Regions from separate parts of the Bordetella sp. genome, predicted to be linked through region 1. Evidence: predicted binding sites of a transcription regulator. Region 1 holds the regulator's gene; the other holds the start of a gene.
The links. Region 1 encodes LexA, which represses DNA repair genes until DNA is damaged. Its sites were predicted from a motif close to ACTGTATNNNNATACAGT; they were not measured.
Positions count from the first base shown of each region.

Region 1 (3,077 bases):
ATCTGCCGCAAGGTGGTCAAGCAACTGCTGACTGAGCGTGATGCCAAGTCGAAGGCCGACGATAAGGGCGAGACGAAGCCTATCGCCGTGACGTCGGAAAATCTGAACGATTACCTGGGCGTGCGCCGCTATAACTTCGGCATGGCGGAGAAAGAAAACCAGGTTGGCCAGGTTACTGGCCTGGCCTGGACCGAGGTGGGCGGCGATCTGCTGACCATCGAAGTCGCCGATATGCCTGGTAAAGGCGCCATCCAGCGCACGGGTTCCCTGGGCGATGTGATGAAGGAATCCGTCGAGGCGGCACGTACGGTTGTGCGGTCGCGCGCTCGCCGGTTGGGATTTGCCGACAGCGTTTTCGAAAAGCGCGATATGCACGTGCACGTGCCGGAAGGCGCGACGCCCAAGGACGGTCCGTCCGCCGGTATCGCCATCACCACTGCCATGGTGTCGGCCTTGTCGGGCATCCCGGTGCGTGCGGACGTGGCCATGACAGGCGAAATCACGCTGCGCGGGGAAGTGCTGGCCATCGGCGGTTTGAAGGAAAAGTTGCTTGCCGCGCATCGCGGTGGCATCAAGACTGTGTTGATCCCCGAGGAAAACGTCAAGGATCTGGCTGAGATTCCCGATAACGTGAAGAATCAGCTGGAGGTCGTGCCGGTTCGCTGGATCGACAAGGTGCTGGAACGCGCACTGGAACGCATGCCCGAGGCGATTTCGGAAGAGGAAGCCAAGGACAAGCCGCTCGTGACGCCGGCGCCGGCGACGGAATCCGTTGACCCGGTCATCAAGCACTGATCTCGTCGTCGTGCCTTGATCGCAAGGGCCTGCAGCGCAAGCTGGCAGGCCCTTTGCTTTTCAGTGCAGCGCCTGGGTACGAATCAGTCCAACCGCGATGCCCTCGAGGGCGAACTCCTGGCCGGGCTGGACAACGATGGGCTGGAAATCCGGATTTTCCGGCAGGAGTTCGATGCGGCCGCCTTCGCGGTGTAGCCGTTTCACCGTGACGTCTTCGTCGATCCGGGCTACCACGATCTGGCCGTCGCGGGCTTCGCTGGCCTTTTTGACGGCCAGCAGGTCGCCGTCGAGGATGCCGATATCGCGCATGCTCATCCCCCGCACTTTGAGCAGATAGTCCGGACGCTGCGGGAACAGGGCGGGGTCCACGCCCACGTCCCGTTCGACATGTTCGGCGGCCAGGATGGGGCTGCCTGCCGCTACCCGCCCTACGAGCGGCAGCATGAGCTGGGCAAGGGAAGGGATGGGCAGCATGGCTTGCCCGCTTTCGTGGCGCAGCTCCTTCAGGCGGATGCCGCGGGACGCACCGGCAGTCAGCTCGATCGCGCCTTTGCGGGCCAGGGCTTTCAGGTGGTCTTCCGCCGCGTTCGGCGAGCGGAACCCCAACGCCTGGGCAATTTCCGCGCGAGTGGGAGGAAACCCCGTACTGGCGACCGCTTGGCGTATGAGGTCGAGGATTTGCTGTTGGCGTTCGGTAAGTTTGCTGGCCATTTGCGGGTTCCTGCTTCCCTGTATGGATATACAGCTCCGCATTTTGGGGGACGCAGCTTTAAAACGCAAGGGCTATCGCGGTTCGCGGGCTTGGTGCCCGCAAAAAAAGAATGGGGCCCTCAGGCCCCATTCCATTTTCGCAAGCTGCGGGTTTCAGCCTTTCAGTACCGCCGCGATCGCCTTGGCGACGGCATCGATGTTCTGGCTGTTGAGCGCCGCGACGCAAATGCGTCCGCTGGAGATCGCATAGATGCCGTGTTCCTCGCGGAGGCGATCGACCTGGGCCGCGGTCAAACCCGAATACGAGAACATGCCGCGCTGCTGCAGGACGAAGCTGAAATCCTGCTGCACACCCTGTTCCTTGATCTTTTCGACCAGTTGGCGTCGCATCAGGCGAATGCGGTCGCGCATGCCGCCCAGCTCCTGCTCCCACAGCGCGAAGAGTTCCGGCGTGTTCAGGACGGTGGAGACGACGGTGCCGCCATGCGTGGGCGGATTCGAGTAGTTGGTGCGGATGACGCGCTTGAGCTGGCTGAGCACGCGTGTCGCTTCGTCCTTGCTGCCCGAGATCACCGTGAGCGCGCCGACGCGTTCGCCATACAGCGAGAAGGACTTGGAGAACGAAGAACTGACGAACACCGTCATGTCCATGCCAGCGAATAGACGCACGACCGCGGCGTCTTCCTGCAGGCCTGCTCCGAATCCCTGGTAAGCAATGTCCAGGAAGGGAACCAGGTCGCGCTCCTTGACGACATTGGCGATTTGCTGCCATTGCTCCGGCGTGGGATCCACGCCGGTGGGGTTGTGGCAGCAGGCGTGCAGGACGACCACGCTGCGCGCCGGCATCGCCTTCAGGCCGGCAAGCATGCCTTCGAAGTTCAGGCCGTGGGTTGCGGGGTCATAGTACGGGTAGCTTTCCACCTGGAAACCGGCCCGTTCGAACAGTGCCCGATGGTTCTCCCAGCTGGGGTCGCTGATGTAGGCCTTCGACTGAGGCAGCAGTTGATGCAGGAAATCGGCGCCGATCTTCAGCGCGCCCGTGCCGCCCAGGGCTTGCGTGGTCAACACGCGGCCCGCCGCCGACAAGGGGGAATCCGCGCCCAGCAGCAGCGCCTGCGCGCCTTTGTTATACGCTGCGATGCCTTCGATCGGCAGGTAGCCGCGCGCGGCGGCTGCTTCGATGCGGGCGATTTCAGCCTTGCGCACCGCGGACAAAAGCGGAATACGCCCGTTATCGTCGTAGTACACCCCTACGCCCAGATTCACCTTGCCCGGCCGGGTATCTGCGTTGTACTGCTCATTCAGCCCGAGGATGGGATCGCGCGGGGCCAATTCGACGTTTTGGAAAAGGGAGGTCATCGGATCGTGAAGAAGGGTAGGTGGACGCGGCCGGACATGCGGCGGATAATGGGGGGTTTACCCTGAGACAGTCTAGCATGACCGCACCTGGATTCGTCGAATTTCCGGACAGCCCGTTCCAGCTCTACCAGCCCTATCCCCCGGCAGGCGATCAGCCCGGCGCGATCGGCGCGCTGGTGGACGGCGTGCGGGACGGCTTGATGTACCAGACC
Region 1 is NZ_JBMQQZ010000097.1:31,682-34,758, reverse strand. It holds gene lon (endopeptidase La) at 1-795, shown strand, start outside; gene lexA (transcriptional repressor LexA) at 856-1,506, opposite strand; gene ACO1P8_RS21770 (amino acid aminotransferase) at 1,660-2,865, opposite strand; gene uvrB (excinuclease ABC subunit UvrB) at 2,943-3,077, shown strand, end outside.

Region 2 (3,077 bases), on a different contig from region 1:
GCGCGAGTACGCGCAAGTGGCCGGCAAGCGCGCGGTCATAGGGCACATCGGCGATATTCTGTGCGACCACGTAGGTGATCGCCACGCTCATGGGCCATAGCAGGAACAACGGCGCCAGCATCCAATCGAGGATCTCGCCCAGCAGCGAGCGCCGGGGCAGAGCGAAGGACGGGCCGCGCGTGCCATTGCGGAGGATATCCAGCGCCTCCTGATTCAATGGCGGGACGCGGGGTGTTTCAGTGTGCGAGTTCGCCCGCGCCATGATCCCGTTCCAGGCAATAGCCCAGGCCACGCACGGTCATGATCCGGACGCCGGTCGGCTCCAGTTTCTTGCGCAAGCGGTGCACGTAGACTTCGATGGCGTTGGTGCTGACTTCGTCGCCCCATTCGCACAGATGGTCCACCAGCTGATTCTTGCTTACCATCCGTCCGCTGCGCATGAGCAGGATTTCGAGCAGGCCGACTTCGCGGGCGGACAGGTCCAGCGGCTGATCGTCCACCGAGGCCACCCGGCCCGCCTGGTCGAAGACCAGCCGGCCGTGGCGGATCAGGCTGGCGCCGCCGCCCGCGCCGCGGCGCGTCAGCGCCCGCACGCGGGCCTCCAGCTCGGACAGGGCGAATGGCTTGGCCATGTAGTCGTCCGCCCCCAGGTCCAGCCCCTTGACGCGCTGCTCGATGCTATCGGCGGCGGTTAGAATAAGCACCGGAAGTTGGGCGTTGCGCGCGCGCAGCCGTCTCAGGACTTCCAGCCCGGCCAGTTGCGGCAATCCCAGGTCCAGAATCAGCAGGTCGAAGGCCTGGGCGGCCAGTGCCAGGTCGGCGGCCATGCCGTCGCGGACGGCATCGACGGCATAGCCGTTGTGTCGCAGCGAACGGGATAGTCCGTCGGCAAGAATGCTGTCGTCTTCGGCGATAAGTATGCGCATGGGACCAGGCTCTCTCGTGGATCGTTATGGTTTCTTGAGCTGAGCGCGTCCGTTCGTGCCGGGTTGCGGCCGTGACGGTTTTCCGTTGTGGTGTTCTGGTATGCCGGATGGTTTCCGGACTGTCTCCGCTCTCCTGGGCCGATTCTGTCACGCCCGTTCGCGCTTGCCCACACGGGATAACGCGGAAAAATTTGTCATACTGTTTTTTTGTACAGTATAATCCGATGCCATAATCCGGCCGATATGGTTAACGCACATGGCAAACCAGGCGTCGATCGCAAGACACTGGCCACCATATTTTCCATTCGCTAGAAACCGCCAGACAGGACATTTCATGGACGACAAAACCAGCAAGGCAGCCGCCTCGGAAAAAGCCAAGGCGCTCGCCGCGGCCCTATCGCAGATCGAAAAGCAGTTCGGCAAGGGTTCGATCATGCGGTATGGCGACAACGAGGTCGAGCATGACATCCAGGTGGTGTCCACGGGGTCGCTGGGCCTGGATATCGCCCTGGGCGTGGGTGGACTGCCGCGCGGCCGGGTAATCGAGATCTACGGGCCGGAATCGTCGGGCAAGACCACGCTGACGCTGCAGGTCATCGCCGAAATGCAAAAAATCGGCGGCACGTGCGCGTTCGTCGATGCCGAACACGCGCTGGACGTGCAATACGCCGCCAAGCTCGGCGTCAACCTGACCGACCTGCTCATCTCCCAACCGGACACGGGCGAGCAGGCCCTCGAAATCACCGATGCACTGGTCCGTTCGGGCTCGGTCGACCTCATTGTCATCGACTCGGTCGCCGCGCTCGTGCCCAAGGCCGAAATCGAAGGCGAAATGGGCGATTCGTTGCCCGGCCTGCAAGCCCGCCTGATGAGCCAGGCGCTGCGCAAGCTGACCGCCACCATCAAGCGTACGAACTGCATGGTCATCTTCATCAACCAGATCCGGATGAAGATTGGCGTGATGTTCGGCAATCCGGAAACCACCACCGGCGGCAATGCGTTGAAGTTCTATTCCTCCGTGCGGCTGGATATCCGCCGCATCGGCTCGATCAAGAAAGGGGAAGAGGTCGTCGGCAACGAAACGCGCGTCAAGGTCGTCAAGAACAAAGTGTCCCCGCCCTTCAAGCAGGCGGAATTCGACATCATGTACGGCAGCGGCATTTCACGCGAAGGTGAAATCATCGACCTGGGTGTGCAGGCCGGCATCGTGGACAAATCCGGCGCGTGGTACAGCTACAAGGGCGACCGCATCGGCCAGGGTAAGGACAACGTTCGCGAATACCTGAAAGAACATCGCGAAATGGCCCTGGAGATCGAAAATCGCATACGCGAGAACCAGGGCATTGTCAGCCGCGCCAATACCTTTGCCGAAAGCGGGGCCGAAGAGGACTAACCGCTGATGATTTCCGGTCGCCGCGGCGCGAGGTTCGGCAATCTCTCTTCCGACGGTTCCGCGGACGATCCCTTCCGTGTCGGCGACCGGGCCGAGCAAAAGCGCGGGCCCACGCTGAAAGCTCGTGCGGTGGGCTATCTATCCCGCCGTGAATACGCGCGCAGCGAGCTGGCGCGCAAGCTCAGCCCGTATGCGGATGACGCCGCTGCCTTGGATGCCTTGCTGGACGAGCTGGAACGGGAAGGCTGGCTATCCACCCGGCGTTTTGCCGAAAGCCTGGTGCATCGCCGCGCCGAACGTCAGGGCTCGGCGCGCATTGTGCAGGAATTGCGCCAGCACGGCGTCGACGAAACCCAGATAGGCGAGCTTCGAGACGGCCTGCGCGCGACGGAATACGACCGCGCCGTGGCAGTATGGAACAAGCGTTTCGGCGAGCGGCCGGCCGATCGTGCCGCGTACGCCAAGCAGGCGCGTTTTCTTGCGGCGCGTGGCTTTGCGCACGATGTCATCCGTCGGGTACTGGGCGACGACCAGGACGAATGACAGGCGCCTGCCGGGGCATGCCGGCTGTCTTCACCGGTGGTTTCCCCGAATAGCCACGGATCAGGGGGCGTCGACCCCGCGACTACGCATGGCGCAGGTCTGGGCTGTGTCGCTATTCTGCGCGCGTTTCGCCCGCCCATGCTCCAGCCGCTTTGATTCCGGTCAGGGTACGGAAACTCACATCCCTGGCGATAGTCAGGAAATCCTTGATGAAC
Region 2 is NZ_JBMQQZ010000002.1:139,472-142,548, reverse strand. It holds gene ACO1P8_RS00735 (sensor histidine kinase N-terminal domain-containing protein) at 1-121, opposite strand, end outside; gene ACO1P8_RS00730 (response regulator) at 237-926, opposite strand; gene recA (recombinase RecA) at 1,261-2,319, shown strand; gene recX (recombination regulator RecX) at 2,326-2,862, shown strand; gene ACO1P8_RS00715 (LysR family transcriptional regulator) at 2,975-3,077, opposite strand, start outside.
Region 2: recA (recombinase RecA) is a predicted target of LexA. The motif match lies at 1,125-1,142, and genes of this name have one in related genera.